DNA from 4 places in the Arthrobacter sp. PTI12 genome. Region 3 is predicted to be linked to each of the others. Evidence: riboswitches for the same ligand, from Rfam matches in the RefSeq annotation. Region 3 holds a riboswitch; each other region holds the start of a gene.
What was found. A riboswitch is a leader RNA that binds a small molecule or an ion and turns the genes downstream of it on or off. The one in region 3 is predicted to bind S-adenosylmethionine.
Positions count from the first base shown of each region.

Region 1: linked by a shared signal. The riboswitch ahead of metX (homoserine O-acetyltransferase MetX) and the one ahead of AC1MBU_RS15165 (rhodanese-like domain-containing protein) in region 3 are both predicted to bind S-adenosylmethionine.
Region 2: linked by a shared signal. The riboswitch ahead of AC1MBU_RS03520 (ABC transporter ATP-binding protein) and the one ahead of AC1MBU_RS15165 (rhodanese-like domain-containing protein) in region 3 are both predicted to bind S-adenosylmethionine.
Region 4: linked by a shared signal. The riboswitch ahead of AC1MBU_RS01540 (bifunctional o-acetylhomoserine/o-acetylserine sulfhydrylase) and the one ahead of AC1MBU_RS15165 (rhodanese-like domain-containing protein) in region 3 are both predicted to bind S-adenosylmethionine.

Region 1 covers NZ_CM155256.1:1,625,149-1,630,678, reverse strand. Annotated here, with positions in the region: gene AC1MBU_RS07920 (alpha/beta hydrolase) at 1-589, opposite strand, end outside; gene metX (homoserine O-acetyltransferase MetX) at 645-1,832, opposite strand; SAM riboswitch class IV at 1,850-1,980, opposite strand; gene AC1MBU_RS07910 (VOC family protein) at 2,316-2,957, shown strand; gene AC1MBU_RS07905 (CPBP family intramembrane glutamic endopeptidase) at 3,002-3,790, opposite strand; gene hutI (imidazolonepropionase) at 3,911-5,125, opposite strand; gene AC1MBU_RS07895 (amidohydrolase family protein) at 5,122-5,530, opposite strand, start outside.
Region 2 covers NZ_CM155256.1:708,747-714,276, reverse strand. Annotated here, with positions in the region: gene AC1MBU_RS03535 (nucleoside/nucleotide kinase family protein) at 1-514, opposite strand, end outside; gene AC1MBU_RS03530 (ThuA domain-containing protein) at 574-1,242, shown strand; gene map (type I methionyl aminopeptidase) at 1,239-2,015, opposite strand; SAM riboswitch class I at 2,112-2,209, shown strand; gene AC1MBU_RS03520 (ABC transporter ATP-binding protein) at 2,215-3,039, shown strand; gene AC1MBU_RS03515 (aliphatic sulfonate ABC transporter substrate-binding protein) at 3,172-4,200, shown strand; gene AC1MBU_RS03510 (ABC transporter permease) at 4,200-5,114, shown strand; gene acs (acetate--CoA ligase) at 5,105-5,530, shown strand, end outside.
Region 3 covers NZ_CM155256.1:3,175,939-3,181,468, forward strand. Annotated here, with positions in the region: gene pabB (aminodeoxychorismate synthase component I) at 1-479, shown strand, start outside; gene AC1MBU_RS15155 (hypothetical protein) at 577-861, shown strand; gene AC1MBU_RS15160 (aminodeoxychorismate lyase) at 887-1,741, shown strand; SAM riboswitch class IV at 2,047-2,172, shown strand; gene AC1MBU_RS15165 (rhodanese-like domain-containing protein) at 2,179-2,712, shown strand; gene AC1MBU_RS15170 (O-succinylhomoserine sulfhydrylase) at 2,801-4,006, shown strand; gene AC1MBU_RS15175 (multicopper oxidase family protein) at 4,177-5,530, shown strand, end outside.
Region 4 covers NZ_CM155256.1:311,851-317,380, reverse strand. Annotated here, with positions in the region: gene AC1MBU_RS01550 (SDR family oxidoreductase) at 1-429, opposite strand, end outside; gene aceE (pyruvate dehydrogenase (acetyl-transferring), homodimeric type) at 633-3,332, shown strand; SAM riboswitch class IV at 3,469-3,584, shown strand; gene AC1MBU_RS01540 (bifunctional o-acetylhomoserine/o-acetylserine sulfhydrylase) at 3,628-4,953, shown strand; gene AC1MBU_RS01535 (PHP domain-containing protein) at 4,970-5,530, opposite strand, start outside.

The DNA of each region.
Region 1 (5,530 bases), 1.6 Mb from region 3:
TGACCGGGTCTTCCTGATCCCGGCCCCAGAAGAACGGCACTGGCTTCGCAACAAGCGCGCTGTCGTTGAAGAACGTGCTGCCGTCGGTCGGCACAACAAACCCTGAGAGCCCGACGACGGCCGCGTAGTCTGCGGGCCGGGCACGCAGCATGGAGCTTGCCACTGCCATGCCCATCGAGAAGCCGAGCAGGGTGACGCTCGAGTGCGACTGCTTGATGGAGTCGACCCAGTCAATGACGTCCTGGACGGCGGCGGTGACCTTGTCGACCGAATAGGCGGCGTCCTGCATCAGCGGGAACCAGGTGAAACCTGCTCCCAGGGCGACCGGTGCACGTACGGATGCCACGGTGAACTCGTCGGGCAGGAAGTCGAGGATACCCATGAGGTCTTCCTCGTTGGCCATGTGTCCGTGCAGCAGCACCAGGAGCGGCGAGCCGGAGCGCTCGTCTTCGGGCTTCGACCAGACGACAGTCGGTGCGGTCGAGGCCGGGCCGGTCCCGGGCGGCCCGGTCTCGGGGGCGGAGGCGGAGGCGGAGGAGGAGGCGGAGGAGGGCGCAGCAGAACCGTCAGTCGAGGAAAAATTCGTCATAGCTCCATAGTGGCATGTTGAACTGTGCCGGCGGCGTGCTGCGGCAGGCTGCGTCTCAGCCCGCGCGCAACCGCAGCGCTGAGGCGCTCTCCTTGACATCGCCGTCGTCGGTGTTGCTATAGAACGCTGCTGCCAGCGCGGGCTCAAGCTGCGCAATCTCGGTGAGGAAGGCATCGTGGCCGATGGGAGATTCAATGGTGTGGACGGCAACGTTCCCGGGCAATGCGGACGCCAGTTCAACGGACTGGCGAGGCCAGTAGAGGCGATCCGAATCCACCGCCGCGACGAAGAACTCTGCCGAGGCAGCTGCGAGTGCAGTGCTGAGGCTCCCCCGGTCACGGGCAACGTCGTGGCTCATGAGCGCTTCAGTGAGGATGACGTAGCTGTTGGCGTCAAACCGCCGGACCAGCTTTTCCGCCTGATGGTCCAGGTAGCTCTCCACCTGGTAGCGGCCGCGCCCGCCCGGCGCCGACGACCCAAAAGGCTCTTCCATACCCTGCGCTGCCCGACCGAACCGGTGTACGAGTTCCGCCTCCGAACGGTAGGTGATGTGCGCGATGCGCCGGGCAAGGCCCAACCCATCCTCGGGACCGGCGCTTCCGTAGTAGTCGCCGCCGGTGAACCGCGGGTCGAGGCGAATGGCCTGCACCTGGGCCTGCGCGAAGGCGATCTGCTCCGCGGTGCTCGCTGCTCCGCACGCGATGACGGCGCACCGTTGCACCCGCCCGGGATAGGTGACAGCCCACTCAAGAGCCCTCGCGCCTCCCATTGACCCACCCAGCACGGAGTGCCAGGAGGAGATGCCCAGCAGGTCTGCGAGCAGTGCCTCGGCACGCACGGAATCGCGGATGGTGACGAAGGGGAAACGCGAACCCCACGGCTTGCCCTCCGGATCAAGCGACGCCGGCCCCGTGGATCCGTAACAGCCGCCCAGCATATTGATGGACACCACGAAGTAGCGGTTCGTGTCGATGGTTCTGCCCGGACCCACCAACCCGTCCCACCAGCCATCCTCGGAGGACTCGCCCCGCGCTACATGTGAGCTGCCGGTGAGTGCGTGCTCGATCAGCACCGCATTGGAGGCATCGGCATTGAGCGTGCCCCAGGTCTCGTAGGCGAGGACGACATCGGGCAAATGGCCGCCTGTTTCCAGCGCCAACGGGCCAATCCGGAACCGTTGCACGACGACGCCGTCAACCAGCCCCGCTTCCGGCTGCGGAACCGCTGTGGTGATGCCTGTCAAAACCCTGCCGCCTCACTGAATCGCGCTTGCTCCTGCACTGCATGCAGGGCCTGGTCTTCACCCGGGGCACCCCGCCGCGAGGGAGGGTTGCCGGACAGCAAGCCGGGGCTGATGGCGGGTGGAACCTGCCGCACTGTCACTCGTTACCTCGTATTAGGAAACCTGACCAGCGCGGGTGAGGGCAACTTGTGTGACTCGCCGTGAAATGAAGCCGACTGGCGTAGTAGCCGTGAAAGGCGCGCGTGCGGCAGAGGATGCTTGAGTGGGGCCGTTCGGCGTCTATGGGAAAACGGTCGGCCCCACTCAAGGGGGACACCCAGTGGGCGTCCCTGGCAGGAAACTCCGGCGGTCTCGGAACCGGGCTTCCTGTGTGAAGCAACTATCCGGCTCTGACCTTGGGTTTTGCTTGGAACATTGTCGCCCGCGGTGTGACTTAGGTAACCCTTAGTCGAGGCCTCCATCACAAAGTGCCAAAATGGGGCCATGCGCCTGGATCATGTGTCTTATGCCTGCGAACCTGACGGACTGACTGCTACTGCGGAACGGATTTCCGACGCCCTCGGAGTTGAATTCGTCAAGGGTGGAATCCACCCGCGGTTCGGTACCCGCAACATGATTTTTCCGTTGGTCAACGGCCAGTACCTCGAGGTAGTCGAGGTCCTTGACCACCCAGCCTCGGACAAGGCTCCATTTGGCCGGGCGGTGCGGGCACGGTCCGAGGCCGGCGGCGGCTGGATGGGCTGGTGCGTAGCCGTTGATGACCTCGCCCCGTTCGAGGACCGCCTTGGCCGCAGCGCCGTCCCCGGTAACCGCAAATTCCCGGACGGGCAGGAGCTGACCTGGCAGCAGATCGGCATCAAGGGCCTCATCGCTGACCCTCAGGTCCCCTACATGATCCGCTGGGATGAAGGCACGGAGTCCCTCCACCCATCCCAGGCGCGCACCGCGTCCGTGCGCCTCAGCGCGCTCACCATCGCCGGGTCGGCAGAGCGCGTCACAGAGTGGCTCGGAACGCCCGTCACCCACCCGTTGGACGACGTCGACGTCGAGTGGATCGCCCCCAACGGCACGCCCGGCATCATGTCGGTAGCGTTCGAAACCCCGAAGGGTGCGGTCCGGATCTAATTGGTTCTTTCGGACGCTGGTTCCCCAGGCCGCGTGGCCGGGGGTTAGCTTCCGATGCCGATAGCCGGGCCGAAGAGCGCGAAGCCGACAAAGCCTGCAATGTCCAGCAGCGCATGCGCTATCACCAGGGGCATCACCCGCTTGGTGCGCGTGTAGGCGTAGCCGAAGATCAGCCCCATGATCACGTTCCCGATGAACGGGCCGATCCCCTGGTACAGGTGATAGCTCCCTCGCAGGAGCGCCGAAGTCACAATAATCACCGGGACTGACCAGCCCAGTTCCCGGAGCCGCTCAAAGAGGTAGCCCACCACAATGACCTCTTCGAGCACCGCGTGACGGATCGCCGAGAGCACCAGCACAGGCAGCGTCCACCAGTAGGTGTCGAGCGCCGTCGGGATGATCGCAGTGGTAAGCCCCAGTGCCCGGCCCGCGGCGTACACCCCGAGCGTTCCCACCCCGATCACCGCGGCCAGCCCCACTCCCAGACCGAAGTCGACCTTCGGTTTGCTGAAGGTGAAGCCAATCCGGCGGAAGGCCGACTTCCCCGGCTGGGTGAGCAGGAACAGCACAAGCACCACGGGAACCAGCGCAAAGAAGATTCCCAGCAGCTGGTAGGTGAGATCGAAGTACTGCCGGTTGTCCAGAACCGGATTGAGCCTGGTGGTCTGCGCAGCCAGCGGCGCACGGGTCAGCTTGTCGATCAACTCCACCACCGCGTAAACCCCGGCCTGGCCGAGGGACAGACCAAGGATAATCAGGATTTCCGCTTTGATCCTCTTCCGGCGGGCGGTCGGGGATAACGACGACGGCTGGCTGGTTTTGGCGGTTGGCATGCCTTCATGGTGCCGTACGCTTCGGTGCTTGCCAAAGCGTACAAAAACGGTTCCCCGGGAGGTTTTTGTCGCCTATCTGCTGTTCTGAGCGTCGTGAAACAGCAACTAGGCGACAAAAACTCAACGGAGGCGCTGCCCGGCGCGCCACACCGCATGGGTCAGCTGCATCCCCGGACGGTAAGCCAGGTGGGTTGCGGACGGTGCGTCCAGCAGTTGCAGGTCCGCGCGGTGTCCGACAGCGAGCGACCCAACGGCCAGCCGGCCGCCGTCGTCGGTTGTTTGTTCGCGGTGGAGGGCAAGCGCACCGCCGTAGGTTGCCGCGCGGACAGCTTCGGCAACCGTCAGTCCCATCTGCAGCACCGCCGTAGCTACGCAGAACGCCATGGACGAGGTGTAGGACGTCCCCGGATTGCAGTTGGAGGCAAGCGCGACGGGTACTCCGGCATCCAGCAGCTGCCGGGCGGGCGCGAGGGGTTGGCGGGTGGACAGATCGCACGCGGGCAGGCAGGTTGCCACCGTGCCCCGGCTGTCCGGATCACCCTCCCAGCCGGACCAGGAACCTGCGAGGGCCTCGATGTCCGACAGCGCCAAATGGTTCACGTGGTCGACGCTGGCCGCTGCCTCCTCCACAGCGATCCGCACGCCCTCCCCCGGGCCGAGCTGGTTCCCGTGCACCCGAAGTCCCAGACCCGCGTCCCGGCATGCGCGAAGCACTTCACGGCTCTGGTCCGGTGTGAACGCGCCCGTTTCGCAAAATACGTCAGCCCACTGCACGTAGGGCCGGACGGCGCTGAGCATGGGTCCGGTGACGGTCTGAACGTAGTCGTCCGCTTTCCACCCCTGCGGAACGAGGTGTGCTCCGAGGAAGGTCACCTCGTCCGCTGTTGCGGCAGCGATCCGTGCGCTGCGGGCTTCTTCCTCGACGTTGAGACCGTAGCCGGTCTTGGTTTCGAGGTAGGTGGTTCCGTTCGCTCCGGCTTCGGCCACCCGCTGGGCCACGAGCGAGCCGAGTTCCTCATCCGAGGCGCGCCGCGTGGCGTCCACCGTCACAGAGATCCCGCCCGCGGCATAGGACTGCCCGGCCATGCGTGCCTCGAATTCCGCGGTTCGGTCGCCGGCGAACACCAGGTGGGTATGGCTGTCCACCCAGCCGGGCAGGCAGGCGCGGCCACCGGCGTCGTACCGGGAATCAGCGGCAGGAGCGTTTGCGGCCGGACCGAGCCAGGCGATCCGCTCATCCTCGAGCACGATCGCCGCGTCCTTGAGAACCCGCTGCTCGGCGTCCTGCGTCATGAGCTCGCCGATGCCGGTGATGATCGTTGTAGCGCCCGTCATGAGAGTGCCTTCCCCGTTGTGGCCTTCGTTGTTGGTGCTGCCTCGTCCATCCGCGCAATCGCCGCGGCGAGCAGCGTGCCCGGACCCCCCAGCCGCACATGGCGCCCGTTCCGGGCCACCACTTCCCCACCGACGACGACGGCGGTGACATCCTGCGCTGTCGCCGTCAGCACGAGCTGGGCCGGAGAAGAGCCGGCCGTGCGTGCGGTTGCGGGATCAAGTGCGACCAGGTCGCAGACTTGTCCCGGTGCCAGACCGGCTGCGGGCCGACCCTGTGCCCGCGCCCCGCCGCTGGCGGCCGCGCGCACCAGCTCGGCAGGTGAGAATCGCCCCCGCCCTCCGCTGGCCAGCCGTTCGCCGTGTTCCAGCGCCCGCATTTCAAGCCAGGGGTCGACGACGGCGTGC
Region 2 (5,530 bases), 870 kb from region 3:
GGATCAGCCGGTCCAGCCGCAGGTTCTCATCCTGCTCGCAGTACCAGACCTCAGTGCACTGAGCCTGGGCCTGCCGCCAGCCCGGGCGATCGAGCAGCAGGTAATTGCCCTCCGTGAGAATGGTGCGCACCGACGGATACACAGGGATCACGCCGGCAATGGGCTGCTCGATGGTGCGCTCGAAACCTGGGGCATACACTACAGAATCCCGCCGTCCACGAAGCCGCTTCAACAGAGCAGCATAGCCATGCTCGTCGAACGTCTCGGGTGCGCCCTTGCGTTCCAGAAGACCCAGGCGCGCCAGCTCCTGATCGGACAGATGGAACCCGTCCAAAGGAACATGGGCGAAGCGCTGCTGATCCGGGTCGGGTTTGTTCTGGTTCAGTGAAGCCATCAACTGCTCCGCCAAGGTTGTCTTGCCGACTCCCGGCGCGCCGACAATCCCAACAACCACGACGCCGGCCTCACGCGCCGATATGCGCTCTATTCGATCAACAAGTTCCGACAGCGTCACCGTGCCATCCTGACATGTGACCCGGGTCGAGAACGCCGTTTATGGGCAGAATGGGTCCCATGACAACGGCACTCATCCTCAGCGGCACCGGCCGGTACGCGGACCCCTGGCACCCGTTCGCGGAAACTTCCGCGGCCATCGCGGACCTGCTCCGCGGTCACGGACTCACCGTAGAAACAGCCGACGACGTCGACACCACCCTCGGTAGCTTCCGTGACTCTGCTGCCTGGCCGGATCTGCTGGTGGTGAATGTCGGCCTCCCGCGGGACGGCGGCACTTCCCCCGGTACAGATGCCGCCCGTGATGGCCTGGACGCCTGGGAAGCCGGCGGCCGTCCGCTGCTCGCCCTGCACTCGAGCGCCACGAGTTTTGTCGATTCCGAGTCCTGGGAAGCGGCGCTCGGCGGACGCTGGGTACGCGACGTGTCCATGCACCCGGAGTACGGCGCGGCAACCATCCTGCTCGAGGGCTCCTTCCCCGTCGGTATTCCCGACTTCACTCTCGCCGACGAACGCTACAGCTGGCTGCGCACCTCACCGGACGTCGTCGTTCACGCCCGCCACGAACACGAGGGGCACTTGCACCCACTGGTGTGGTCGCTGGAGCGACAGGTTGAAACTGGACCGGCACGAAGCTTCTATGACGCGCTCGGGCACGACGCGGCGTCGTACTCCTCACCGGAACACCACGAACTGATGAAGCGCGCGGTGGACTGGCTGCTTGGCTAGGTCTCTTGTCGCAGGGTCAGGATCTCCGCGCCATCGTCGGTGATCGCGATGGTGTGCTCACTGTGCGCGGTCCGGCAGCCCGTAGCGCTGCGGAGTGTCCACCCGTCGGCGTCGACTGCCAGTTCAGCGGTATCCGCCATGACCCATGGCTCCAGCGCCAGCAAAAGCCCCGGGCGCAGCACGTATCCCCTGCCGGGCCGTCCGGTGTTTGCCACGTGGGGATCCTGGTGCATTGTCGACCCGACGCCGTGACCGCCGAATTCCGTGTTGATCGGATATCCCGCGGCGCTGAGGACTGAACCAATGGCAGCGGAGATGTCGCCGATGCGCGCGCCTGGTCTGGCTGCGGCAATCCCGGCAGTCAATGCACGTTCGGTGGCATCAATCATCGCGACGCTCTCCGCCGGCTTTGACTCGCCAACGATGAAGCTGATGGCGGAGTCTGCGACGATTCCGCGCTGGGAGACGGCGAGGTCCAGGGAGAGCAGGTCGCCGTCGGCAAGCGAGTAGTCATGCGGCAGACCGTGGAGCACGGCATCGTTGACGGACGTGCAGATATAGGCGCCGAACGGGCCGCGCCCAAACGGCGGCTCGTAGTCGACGTAGCAGGACACCCCGCCTGCCTCAGCGATCATCTCTTTGGTCCACTGGTTGATCTCCAGCAGGTTTGTCCCGACCGTGCTGCGGCTCTTCACCGTCTGCAGAATGTTGGCGACCAGCGCACCCGCTTCCTTTGCCCTGGCCAACTCGCTCGCGTTCAGAATTTCAATCATGTAGATGACCCTCTCACGCTGCCGATGTCCGGCTGAAGCGTTCCTTTGTTACGACACATATTGCGCCGGACCCTTGCAAAAGCGTTTAGTGGAATTCCACCATCCCGAGCGGCCGAGAGACCTGGATCGTTGACGCCGCAGCAACCCTTACCTGCTTGCAGGAGAACGGGTGCTACTGCCAGGAGCGATGGAGTTATACATGAGCACCGTTCTTCGAGCGCACCGTACCCAGGCCATTTCCACTGATGGCAACCAGACACTGCCGCTGACTTTCTCTTCGTTGACCCGAAGTTTCGGGAGCGGAAGCGAGCAGCACGTGGTGCTTCGCGACGTGACCCTGGACGTTGAAGCAGGCGAGGTTCTCGCCATTGTGGGCGCCAGCGGTTGCGGGAAATCAACCCTCCTGCGAGCCGCGGCAGGACTGGACGCTCCCACCAGCGGTGCGGTACTCATCGACAGCACAGCAGTGGACGGGATCGATCCCCGCTGCGCCGTCGCGTTCCAGGAACCCCGACTCCTCCCCTGGCTCTCGCTGCGCGAGAACATTGCTATCGGCCTGCCCAGGGAAACCAGTTCCGCCGCGGGCAAGGCGAAGGTGGAGGAGCTTTTGGGCCTCGTGGAACTCGACGGGTTCGCCGGCCACCGGCCCCGCGAAGTGTCCGGAGGCATGGCACAGCGGGCATCGCTGGCACGTGCACTGGCACGCAACCCGGGCGTCCTGCTCCTCGACGAACCCTTCGGCGCACTCGATGCCCTGACGCGGCTGAAGATGCAGGACCTCCTGCTGCGTATCCACCAAACCACCCCGACCACGGTCCTGCTGGTCACCCATGATGTTGACGAAGCGCTGCAGCTCGCCGACCGGGTGATCGTTCTCGCGAAGGAGCCTGACGTCCAGGGTGCAACCATCAGCCGCGTGCTGGAGGTTCCGGGCGACCGTCCGCGCGACCGCGGCTCAGCCGAACTTGCCGCGCTACGCAGTTCGCTGCTGAGCAGCCTCGGCGTCGACAGCCACCAGCACTAACCGCGCGCCTGCGGCCAGTTCGCAGCGCCGTATCCCAGCGCGTGCGGCGCCCACCGTGCCGCCATGTTGCGCCGACACCCCCAAGAACAAGCCCCCTACACCCGTCCCACGCACTCTCCGAAAAGGATCACCATGAAGAGCACCGCACGTTTTCAGTTCGCCGCCACCGCCGCAATCGCCGCCCTCGCCCTTAGCGGCTGCGTTGCCGGGGAAAACGCCGACGGCTCAGTCGGCGAAGCCGCAGCCGCGACCGGCGGAGAACTCACGGTGGACTTCGCCACCTACAACCCGCTGAGCCTCATCATCAAGGACCAGGGCTGGCTCGAGGCCGAGTTGGAAGATGAGGGCGTAACGGTCAAATGGGTCCAGTCCGCCGGTTCGAATAAGGCCAACGAACTGCTCCGCTCCGGCGAGGCCGACGTCGCCTCGACGGCCGGTTCGGCAGCGCTGATGGCACGCGCCAACGGCTCCCCCATCAAGACCATCGACATCTACTCCCAGCCCGAATGGTCCGCACTGGTGACAACGGCGGAAACCGGTATCGAATCGGCGGAAGACCTTCGCGGCAAGTCCATCGCCGCCACCAAGGGCACCGACCCCTACTTCTTCCTGCTCCAGTCACTGGCCGAGCACAACGTTGATCCGAGCGAAGTGACAATCCAGAACATCCAGCACGCCGATGGCTGGGCCGCCCTCAACACCGGCTCGGTGGACGCCTGGTCCGGCCTCGACCCGATCATGGCCGCAGCCGAAGAAGACGGCGCCGAGCTGTTCTACCGCAACGTGGACTTCAACACCTACGGCTTCCTCAATGCCACCGAGTCCTTCCTGGAGGAAAGCCCTGAGCTCGCCCAGGCCGTGGTCAACGCCTATGAGAAGGCACGCCAGTGGGCTCAGGAGAACCCGGAGGAAACCGCAGCGATCCTCGCTGAGGTTGCGGGCATTGAAGAATCCGTGGCCACCAAGGTCATCACCGAACGGTCCAACCTCGACGTCAACGGCACCCCCGGTCGGGCCCAGCTGGACGTGCTCGAGGTAGTCGGCCCGATGTTCGTCGAATCCGGTGACGTCGCAAGCCAGGAAAACATTGACGAAGCCCTCTCCACCCTTCTTGATGACACCTACGCAACCAACGCCGACCCGTCCGCCATTGGAGAGTAATGAGCAACCCTTACCTCACCGGTAACAGCATCGTGCCCGGCGGCGTCGGCACCGGCCCTGCTTCGGTTCTCTCGCCGAAGGGGACGAACTCCCCGAACGGGACAAATCAAAACGACGACGACGGCAGGCAGGGCAATGCCCTCACCCGCCGCAAGCCGCGAGGCAAGGCAGTCGCCAAGCTCGGACTGGGACTGATTGTGCCGCTGGCGCTGTTGGCGGCCTGGCAACTGGCCGCCGTCGTCGGTTTGATCAGTCCGGTCACCTTGCCGGCGCCAACCGCTGTCTTTGACGCCGCCGTCGATCTGATCCAGCGCGGGGAACTTCGCATCCACATTGCAATTTCGACCCAACGCGTGGTCATCGGCTTTCTGATCGGCGCGATCGCCGGTCTCGTGGTCGGAGCGTTTGTCGGCCTGTCCCGATGGGTGGACACCCTGTTCTCGCCGACCATCGGCGCCATCCGCGCCGTGCCGTCACTGGCGTGGGTTCCCCTGTTGATGCTCTGGGTGGGGATCGGCGAGGATTCGAAAGTCATTCTCATCTCCATCGGCGCTTTCTTCCCGGTGTTCACCACTGTTGCCATGGCGTTGCAGCACGTGGACAAGAACCTGGTCGAGGCAGGAAGGGCGTTCGGCCTGAACGATCTGAGGCTGTTCACTACGGTGCAGCTGCCCGCCGTTGTCCCCTCGGTCATCTCGGGGCTGCGGCTGGCGCTCGCGCAGGCATGGTTGTTCCTCGTCGCGGCTGAGCTCCTGGCGTCCTCGATGGGGCTGGGCTTCCTGCTGACCGATTCCCAGAACAACGGACGGGTCGACCGGCTGCTCCTGGCAATCGTGCTGCTGGCAATCCTCGGCAAGCTCACGGACGCGATCCTGGGTGTCTTCGAGAAGTGGGCTATCCGGAAATGGGCGTAACTGCCGTAGATTCCCTTGTTCACGGGGGCTTCACCAACGAGGAAGAGCGGATCGCCTTCTGGGAGGAACAGGCGCGGCGGCTGCACTGGTCCTCCGACTGGCATACGGCCCACACATTCGATCCGGCACGGCAGGGACCGGACGGCGAGCTGTCGGTGCCGCGCATTGAGTGGTTCGCCGGCGGCACCCTGAATGCCGCCTACAACTGCGTGGACCGGCACGTCGCTGCAGGCCTGGGCGACAAGCCTGCCCTGTTCTTCGAGGGCGAGTCGGGAGACCGCCGCACGGTCACCTACTCCGAGCTTCAGGACGAGGTGTGCCGGGCGGCCAACGCCCTGACTACCCTGGGGATCGGCAAGGGCGACCGCGTGGTCATCTACCTTCCCGTGCTGGTGGAGACCGTCGTCGTGACCCTG
Region 3 (5,530 bases):
ACATCATGATTGTGGACCTGCTCCGCAATGACCTCTCCCACCTTGCAGTCCCCGGCACCGTGACGGTGACCCGGTTGTGCGACATCGAGACCTATGCAACCGTTCACCAGATGGTGAGCACCATCGACGCCCGGCTCCGGCCCGGTTCCTCCCGTGCCGAAGCCGTTGCGGCCGCATTTCCCGCCGGCTCAATGACGGGTGCGCCGAAGATCAGCACCATGGCTATCCTGGACCGGCTCGAGGAAGCACCCCGCGGCGTCTACGCCGGCGCCGCCGGCTACTTTTCCCTCGATGGGGCGGCGGATCTCGCCGTCGTCATCCGCACTCTCGTGCTGGAGGACGACGACGGCGGCACCCGCCTCACACTCGGAGTGGGCGGCGCGATCACTGCGGATTCCGACCCCGCCGAGGAGTGGGACGAGGTCCGGACGAAGGCGTTCGGGGTGCTGTCTGCGCTTGGTTCGAGCTTCCCCAGCTGACGCTGCGATCGAGCGGTTCGCTGAGCGGGCCTTTCGTCCACTTGGCGTCTGTGGAAGCATGGGACGCCCGAGGAAAGTGCAACGAAGGAGAACGGTCATGACTAGCTCCAACGATGAAAACACGCCCAACCTGAACGACGTTCCGGAGCCCGATAACGAGTTCCTTCCCAAGCGCATCCATCAGGGCCATGCGGGGCAGCCTGAACGCCTCGATGACGATGCCCTGGCGGCCGCAACGGAGCAGGAACGGGTCGACGCCGGTCTCATCGACTACGCACCGGACCAGGTTCCGGACGCTGCCGATCCCCTCCCTGCGGAAGCTTCCGATGAAGCAGACTTTGCCCAGCGCGGGCTGAACGAGGACAACGACACGAGCTCCTGACCTGCCCGGTCACTATGCTGATCGCATGACTGTTCTGGTGTTCCTCGACCCCGCCCGTCCCGACGGCCGCATAGCTGACGCAGCACAGCCGCAGCTGATGGTTACCGACACCGGGATCACGCGGGGTGACGGCATCTTCGAAACAATGCTCGCGGTCAACGGCGCTCCCCGGAAGCTGCAGGCCCACCTCGCCCGGCTGGCGACGTCCGCCGATGCGCTGGAACTGAAGATTCCGTCGTCGGACGTGTGGGAACGCGCCATCACCACCGCGCTGGCGGCAGCCGACGACGACGGCGAACTCGTGGTCAAGGTCGTCGCCACCCGGGGCGAACCAGAGGCGGGAGCCACCGCGTGGGTCCAGGTGTCCGCCGTACCGGTCGGGTTGCGCGGCCAGCGGCTGTCGGTCCTCCTGCTTGACCGCGGCTATGACAGCACGGTTGCCCAGCGTGCTCCGTGGCTGCTGATGGGCGCGAAGACCCTTTCCTACGCGGTGAACATGGCGGCGGTCCGCTACGCCCGCTCGCACGGCGCCGACGATGTCATCTTCACCTCGTCTGACGGCAAGGTCCTCGAAGGCCCGACCTCGACGGTCCTGATTGCGCGGGTCATCGACGGCGTCAAGCACCTCATCACGCCTCAGCTTGAGAGCGGGATCCTCCCCGGCACCTCGCAGGGCGCACTGTTTGCGGCGGCGCGCGAGGCAGGTTGGGAATTGGGTTACGGACCGCTCGTGCCGGAAGACCTGTTCGCGTCTGACGGCGTTTGGCTGATTTCGAGCGTCCGTCGGCTCGCCGAGGTCGAGTCCATCGACGGAAAGCCGGTGACGGTTTCACCGGAGTTGACCGCGGAGTTGAGCGGTCTCGTAGCGTCCGTTTCCTAGCCCGAGCGCCCGTCCCCCAGCCCGACCGCCCGTTCCCTGGCCCACTCGTCCGTCTCCTGCCCCACCCGCAAAAGTGCCGGGAATTCGCAGGATCGTGGGGACATCCCCACGAACCTGCCACGCATCGGCACTTTTGGCTCAGGCCTGCCACGCATCGGCGCTTTTGGCTCGGACCTGCCACGCCCCGGCGCCTTTGGCTCGGACCTGCCACGCCCCGGCGCCTTTGGCCCGAGTACCACGGGCGTTACCGCACGTTACGGCCCGGCATGGCAGGCATGGCGCCGCCGGTGCTACGTTCATTCCGGAGTAACGAGTGCCAGCGCCAAGCCCTGACTTGCTGGACGGCAACCCTCTTTCACGGCGGGGTGCCTCAGGTGACTACTCGGCACAACGATCACATCCCATGATCACCAGCGTGCACAGCGTGAGGAGACACAATGGCACTGCATTCCAACCCCCATCCCCCGGCGAATTCCCGGCCCGGCAACGGCTATGCCGGCAACATCACCGCACGTGATGCGGTGGAACGCGTCAGCAAGGGCGCCGTGCTGGTGGATGTCCGCACTGTCGAGGAATGGCGGAGCGTCGGCGTTCCCGACCTCACCGACGCCGGGACCGTCCCCCTCTTCCTCGAGTGGACGCGCTCCGACGGCAGCCGTAACGTCTCCTTCCTCAACCAGCTGAACGGGCTCAAGGGCCGCGAACTGCTTTTCCTGTGCCGTTCCGGCGTCCGTTCTGTGGCAGCAGCACAGAATGCCACCGCCGCCGGTCACACTGCCTACAACGTGCTGCACGGATTTGAGGCCGACGGCGGCTGGCGCTCCAGCGGCCTCGCCACCACAGTGCATGCAGAAGAAGCCCCAGAGAGCACGGATACGACAGATCACGCAACGACCACAGGACAGACCGCGATCACAGAACGGACCGGCGCTGCCCGTTCGGCAACGGACCGTGGCGACGCCCGTGAATGAGCACACGCCAGTAAGTGAGCCCGCGCCGTCGTCGTTCTCTCCGGCGGCCAGCCGTGAGCCCATCGCGGGGAACGGCGGCTACCCCCGAATCCAACGCCCGGATGACGACGGCGCTGCCTGGTCACCCGATACCCTCGCGGTACGCGGGGGGCTGGCACGGTCCAACTTCGAGGAGACGTCCGAGGCGCTCTTCCTGAACTCGGGCTTTGTGTATTCCTCTGCTGCGGCGGCGGAGGCAGCCTTCACCGGGGACGTCGACCGCTTTGTATACTCCCGGTACGGCAACCCGACTGTCGCCATGTTCCAGGAGCGGCTTCGCCTGCTCGAGGGTGCGGAGGCGTGCTTCGCCACAGCCAGCGGCATGTCTGCCGTCTTCACCGCGCTCGGTGCCCTCCTGGCCTCGGGCGACCGCGTTGTTGCCTCACGCAGCCTCTTCGGCTCGTGCTTCGTCATCCTCAACGAGATTCTGCCGCGCTGGGGTGTGGAGACTGTCTTCGTGGACGGCTGGGACCTCGGCCAGTGGCAGGAAGCACTGAGCATTCCCACCACGGCGGTCTTCTTCGAGTCGCCGTCCAATCCGATGCAGGAGATCGTCGATATCCGGGCGGTCGTTGAGCTCGGCCACGCGGCCGGTGCGCAGGTCGTCGTCGACAATGTCTTCGCCACACCGCTGCTGCAGCGGTGTACGGAACTGGGTGCCGACGTCGTCGTCTATTCCGGCACCAAACACATCGACGGGCAGGGCCGGGTGCTGGGCGGCGCGATCCTCGGCCGCAGGGAGTTCATCGAGGGTCCGGTGAAGACACTCATGCGGCACACCGGGCCCGCGCTGTCGTCATTCAATGCCTGGACCCTCCTCAAGGGACTGGAAACCCTTTCCCTGCGGGTGAACCACTCCTCGTCCTCGGCGCTGACCCTCGCCCGCTGGCTTGAAGCCCAACCGGCTGTGAACTGGGTCCGTTACCCGTTGCTCGAATCGCACCCGCAGTTTGATCTCGCTGCCGCCCAGATGACAGCCGGCGGCACGGTGGTGACCTTTGAACTGGATGCACCCGAGGGAAAGGCGAAGGAGCGCGCCTTTGCGCTGCTCGATGCCCTGAAAGTCATCGATATCTCCAATAACCTGGGCGATTCAAAGACGCTGATCACCCACCCTGCTACCACCACACACCGCGCCATGGGTCCAGGAGGGCGTGCCGCAATCGGCTTGACCGACGGCGTCATCCGGCTCTCGGTGGGCCTTGAAGACGTAAGCGACCTGCAGACTGATCTGGGCAAGGCACTCACTTCCTGATGTCTGGGTAGCCTCACCCCGTAACCCAAACGATCGTCCAAGGTTTCCCCAAGAAGGCAGGAGCAATCTTGCTGCTGAGGCACACATCGAGTACGTAGTCTGGGCGGGCGTTTTCAACGCACCCCGATGCGCGTCCCACCAAAAGAAACACCTTTGGAAGGGATGTTCCCATGTCTGTCAGCAGGCGCAATTTCCTGGCGATGGGCGGCTTCGGTGCTCTGGCCGCCGCGACCCTCACCGCTCCCCTGGCCTCCATCAGCGCGAAGTCCGCGCCGGTCCTGGACGGCTCAAAGCTCAAGCCCTATCAGCTCGCGTTCACCCGTCCGCCGTTCCTGGCGCCGTACAAGACGGGAATCAACCCGTTGGACGGGAAACCGCAGAACTTCTACAACGTGACCCAGAAGGCTGCGACGGCCTCCCTTGTTCCGGGACTGAAGACACGCATCCTCGGCTACAACGGGATCTTCCCGGGTCCCACCATTTCCATCGATCAGGGCACGCATGCCGTTGTGACGATGCGGAACCAGTTGCCGAAAGCCCATCCCGACTTCGGGACTCCGATGGCAACGTCGACCCACCTGCACGGTTCAGCGTCCCTGCCGCAATACGACGGCTACGCCTCCGACACCACGCTGCCCGGGTTCCGGAAGGACTACCACTACCCCAACTTCCAACCCGCACGCACACTCTGGTATCACGACCACGGCGTCCATTACACGGCGCAGAACGCATACTCGGGCCTTGTCGCCATGTATCAGATCCACGATCCGGCTGAGCGCGCCTTACTACCGCAGGGCGAATTCGACGTGCCGCTCATGGTGAGCGACATCCAGCTGCGCGCCGACGGAAACGCAAACTATGACGACCACAACCACAGTGGCCTCTGGGGTGACATCAACCTGGTCAACGGGGTCCCCTGGCCGCTCATGAAGGTCAAGCGCCGGATCTACCGCTTCCGGGTGCTGGTCTGCGGCATCTCAAGATCATTCCGGTTCAAGCTCAGCACCGGGGAGCCGCTGACAGTCGTGGCGACCGACGGCGGACTCATGCCTCGCGCGATCCCGGTGGCCCAGTACCGGCATGCCAACTCGGAACGCTATGAGGTCCTGATCGATTTCTCAAAGTACAGGGCGGGTCAGCGGATTGAGTTGCAGAACGTTTCCAACCCCAACAACATCGAGTTCGGCAATACCCGCCGGGTCATGGCCTTTGACGTCACGGACGACGCCTTCGACCGCAATGATCCGACTGCGCTGACACTTCCCACAGTCCTCGCTAACAGCAGTCCGATGCAGCTGACCCGGGCGATGGCCAAGGCCACCCGCCGGCTACGGGTGGAGCGCCAGAACGGGGAGTGGAAGATCAACGGTATGAGCTGGGCGGATGTGATCGCGAGCAACTTCCAGAAGGTCATCGCCAATCCCGGTGCCAACGACGTCGAGATCTGGGAAATCGAAAACAAGTCGGGCGGCTGGTTCCATCCCGTGCACATCCACCTGGTTGATTTCCACATCCTCAGCCGGA
Region 4 (5,530 bases), 480 kb from region 3:
CCCGTTGTTGATGATGCGCCCGCCCTGCGGGTCCTGCTGCTTCATGATGCGGAACGCTGCCGCCGCGCACAGGAACGAACCCGTCAGGTTGATCGCCACCGTTGACGTCCATTCCTCCGGGCTGATCTCGTCAACTGCGCCCGCGGGACCAATGGTTCCCGCGTTGTTGAACAGGAAATCGAGCCTGCCCCAGCGTTGATGTACGTGCGCGAAGAGGTGGGTGACGTCGTCGGGCCGGCTGATATCGGTTGGAAGTACGTCAGCCAATTCCCGGCCCTGTGCGGTCGCCTCGAGCGGTTCACGACGGCGGCCCGCCAGGGTCACTGCCCAGCCGGCGTCCAGGAATGCGTGCGCCACCGCCTTGCCGATGCCGGAGCCTGCACCGGTGATGACGGCAATGCGTGGAGACTCAATCGGCAGTTCATTCATGACGTTCCGGTGCCCTTTCTGGTTGGCATTCCCATCTTGGCAGGCATTCGCCCTATAGTAATGGAATAATAGTTCCATATCGCGAAAGCGCGGGTTGGAATGGGCCCGGAGGGACAAAGGCCATCTGCCGCATTGCAAGGGTGCGATGCCGGTCAGGCAGTGAATCGAGCGGGCAGGTTCCGCGCAGCGAAAGAGGGTTTGGCATGGTTGCTGATCAGGGGATTGTGGGTTCGGGTGTTGGTGGGGATTCGGATCCTGAGGAGACGGCTGAGTGGATTGAGTCCTTTGATCAGTTGATTGATCAGCGTGGTTCTGATCGTGCCCGTGATGTTTTGGGGCGTTTGCTGGCGCGTGCTGGTGGCCGGTCGGTGGGTCTTCCCAGTGTTGTGACTACTGATTATGTGAACTCGATTCCGGTCGATGAGGAGCCTGAGTTCCCTGGGGATGAGGAGATCGAGCGGAAGTACCGGGCGTGGATGCGGTGGAATGCTGCGGTGATGGTGCATCGGGCGCAGCGTCCGGAGATCGGTGTGGGCGGCCATATTTCCACGTATGCGGGTGCGGCGACCCTGTATGAGGTGGGGTTCAATCATTTCTTCAAGGGTAAGGACCACCCCTCGGGTGGGGATCAGGTGTTCTTTCAGGGCCACGCGTCGCCGGGGATGTATGCGCGGGCGTTCCTGGAGGGCCGGCTGACCGAGGAGGATCTGGACGGGTTCCGGCAGGAGAAGTCCAAGGCCGGTCATGCGTTGTCCTCGTATCCGCACCCCAGGTTGATGCCGGAGTTCTGGGAGTTCCCGACGGTGTCGATGGGGATCGGGCCGATGAACGCGATCTATCAGGCGCAGTCCAACCGGTATCTGCAGAACCGCGGGTTGAAAGACACCAGTGATCAGCAGGTGTGGGCGTTCCTGGGGGATGGGGAGATGGATGAGCCCGAATCGCGTGGGTTGTTGCAGTTGGCGGCCAATGAGAATCTGGACAACCTGAACTTTGTGATCAACTGCAACCTGCAGCGCCTGGACGGGCCGGTGCGTGGTAACGGGAAGATCATGCAGGAACTCGAGGCGTTCTTCCGCGGTGCGGGGTGGAACGTGATCAAGGTGGTGTGGGGCCGGGAGTGGGATGACCTGCTTGCCAGGGACACCACCGGGGATCTGGTGAAGATCATGAATGAGACCGCTGACGGGGATTACCAGACCTACAAGGCGGAATCCGGTGGGTTTGTGCGCGATCACTTCTTCGGGAAGACCCCGGCCACGAAGGACCTCGTGGCGGATATGGATGATGCGCAGGTGTGGGGACTCAAGCGCGGCGGCCATGATTACCGGAAGGTGTACGCGGCGTACAAGGCCGCCACCGAGTTCAAGGGCAAACCGACCGTGATTCTGGCCAAAACGGTCAAGGGATACGGGTTGGGTTCACACTTCGAGGGCCGTAACGCGACCCACCAGATGAAGAAACTCACCCTTCAGGACCTCAAGGACTTCCGCGACCACCTGCGCATCCCCATCCCCGACGAAGCACTCGAAGCCGACCTCTACAACGCGCCCTACTACCACCCCGGACCCGACTCCCCCGAAATCAAATACCTCCTGGACCGGCGCCGTGCCCTGGGCGGATTTGTTCCTGAACGCCGTACCGAGGCGGCGGCACTGGAGCTGCCGGGGGACAAGGCGTACGAGGTTGCGAACCGCGGCTCGGGGAAGCAGCAGGCCGCCACAACGATGGCTTTCGTCCGCCTCCTGAAAGATCTCATGCGGGAGAAAGGGCTGGGGTCCCGGATTGTCCCCATTGTTCCGGATGAGTCCAGAACCTTCGGCATGGACGCCTTTTTCCCGACAGCGAAGATCTACAACCCGGACGGCCAGAACTACCTCTCCGTTGACCGGGAGTTGGTTCTCGCGTACAAGGAATCGATTCAAGGCCAGATCCTGCATCCGGGGATCAATGAGGCCGGTGCGGTGGCTGCCTTCACGGCTGCGGGTACCGCCTATGCAACCCACGGTGAGCCGCTGATTCCGATCTACGTGTTCTACTCAATGTTCGGATTCCAGCGCACGGGAGATTCCTTCTGGGCAGCAGGAGACCAGATGACCCGCGGGTTCATCATCGGCGCCACCGCAGGCCGCACCACCCTCACCGGCGAAGGCCTCCAACACGCCGACGGACACTCACCCATCCTTGCCTCCACCAACCCCGCCGTCATCACCTACGACCCGGCCTACGGGTATGAACTCGGCATCATCATGCGTGCAGGACTGGAGCGCATGTACGGCGCGAATTCCGACGATCGAAACGTCATGTACTACCTGACCGTCTACAACGAGCCGATCATCCAGCCGCCGCTTCCCGCCGGGTTGGATGCCGACGCCGTGGTGCGCGGCGTGTACAGGCTGAAGCCCGGCAACGATGACGGCGGCCGGCCGAAGGCGCAGATCCTCGCCTCCGGCGTGGCCGTCCCGTGGGCGCTCGAGGCGCAGGAACTCCTGGCAGACCACTGGGGTGTTTCGGCCGATGTGTGGTCGGTGACTTCGTGGACGGAGCTGCGGCGTGACGCACTCGCCGCCGAGGAGGAGGCCTTCCTCAACCCCGATGCAGAGGCCCGCGTTCCCTTCGTCACCCAGCAGCTTGGGGACGCACCCGGACCGATCGTGGCCGTCACCGACTACATGAAGGCTGTTCCGGATCAAATCCGCCAGTTCCTGCCGCAGGACTTCGCCACACTCGGAGCGGACGGGTTCGGCTTTTCCGACACACGCGCCGCAGCCAGGCGGTACTTCAAGATCGACCCAGCCTCCGTCGTCGTACGCACTCTTCAGCTCCTCGCGAAGCGGGGAGAAATTGACGCGGACGCACCACGCCAAGCGATGGAGAAGTACGCACTCCTCACCCTCCCCTGACGTTTTTGTCGCCTAGTTGCGGCCTGGAAACACTTTTACCTGCAACTAGGCGACAAAAACTTCTGCAACTCAACGGGTGGATTACATGGAACGTCATCTTCGTGCGGCGTGATACTCCTGTGCCTACACTGGCCGTGGTCATGAGTGCCAGCACCAAGCCCCGGCTTGCTGGCCAGCAACCCTCCAGCTGCGGTGGGGTGCTCCGGGTGAAGACCTGGCCGCCCGGCACCAGCCGGACGGCAAGCGCGGCCCGCGGTGCTCCCACCATGCCGGGCCCATGCCAAAGGAGCCTTGAATGTCCAACCAATGGTCTTTCGAAACCCGCCAGATCCACGCCGGCCAGGAACCCGACAGCGCCACGGGAGCCCGCGCCCTGCCGATCTACCAGACCTCGTCTTTCGTCTTTCCCAGTGCCGAAAGCGCCGCCAACCGATTTGCCCTTGCCGAACTGGCTCCCATCTACACCCGGATCGGCAACCCCACGCAGGATGCTGTCGAGCAGCGGATCGCCAGCCTCGAAGGCGGGTTGGGCGCGCTGCTGCTCAGCTCAGGTCAAGCGGCGGAGACCTTTGCGATCCTGAATGTCGCAGAGGCCGGCGATCACGTAGTTGCCAGTCCCAGCCTGTACGGCGGAACCTACAACCTGCTTGCCCATACGCTGAAGAAGTTCGGCATTTCGGTCACCTTCGTGGCGGATCCGGACAATCTGGACCAGTGGCGGGACGCTGTGCAGCCCAACACCAAGCTGTTCTTTGCGGAGGTCGTCTCCAACCCGCGGCAGGACGTACTCGACATTGAGGGCGTGTCCCGGACTGCGCACGACGCCGGTGTGCCGCTGATCGTGGACAACACCCTTGCCACCCCTTACCTCATCCGGCCCCTGGAGTGGGGCGCGGACATTGTTGTCCATTCGGCCACCAAGTACCTGGGCGGCCACGGTACGGCGATCGCCGGCGTCATCGTTGACTCGGGAAAGTTTGATTTCGGCAAGGATCCCAACCGTTTCCCGGGCTTCAATACGCCGGACCCGACATACAACGGTCTGGTGTACGCACGGGATCTGGGTGCGGATGGTGCCCTCGGGGCCAACCTGTCCTACATCCTCAAGGCCCGGGTCCAGTTGCTGCGGGACCTCGGCTCGGCGGTATCCCCGTTCAACGCGTTCCTGATCGCCCAGGGCCTGGAAACCCTGAGCCTGCGGATGGAGCGGCACGTCTCCAACGCTGTCGAAGTGGCTCAGTGGCTGGAAGCGCGTGAGGATGTCGAGTCGGTTGCCTATGCCGGGCTGCCCTCAAGCCCCTGGTATGAGCGCGGACGCACGTACGGCCCGAAGGGAATCGGCGCCATCGTGTCCTTCAACCTGGCCGGCGGTGCGGAGGCCGGGAAGCGCTTCGTCGATGCCCTTGACCTGCACTCGCATGTGGCGAACCTCGGCGACGTGCGCTCGCTGGTGATCCACCCGGCGTCGACCACCCATAGCCAGCTATCGCCGGAGCAGCAGGTCATTGCCGGCGTTAACCCCGGGCTGGTGCGGCTCTCAGTGGGTATTGAACACATTGATGACATTCTGGCGGACCTTGAAGCCGGTTTCAGGGCAGCCAAGGAATTCCTGGACGCCTAAGGAGCTTGGGAAGCTCTCAGGAGCGCGCCCAGGCGAGCAGCTTGTCCAGCGGCCACGTCGTAATGATGCGGTCCGCCGGCACGCCGTTCGTTTCGGCGCGCTCCGCCCCGTACTGGAGGAAATCCAGCTGACCGGGGGCGTGCGCGTCGCTGTCGATGCTGAAGAGACATCCGGCTTCGAGTGCCAGCTGGATCAGGTCATCCGGCGGATCCTGCCGCTCGGGACGTGAATTGATCTCCACCGCTACGTTGTTCTCGGCACAGGCGGTGAACACCTTCCGGGCGTCGAACTCGGACTGTGGACGCTGGCCGCGGGAACCCTGGACAAGACGGCCCGTGCAGTGGCCAAGGACGTTGGTATGGGGATCGCGAATGCCGCCCAGCATGCGTGCGGTCATGGTGCGGCGGTCGGAGCGCAGCTTGGAGTGGACACTGGCGACAACGATGTCCAGCTCATCGAGCATCTCCGGCGACTGATCCAGTGTTCCGTCTTCAAGGATGTCCACCTCGATGCCCTTCAAAAGGCGGAAGCCGTTGCCGCCGTCGTCGTTGTTGATCTGGTCCACGATCTGGAGTTG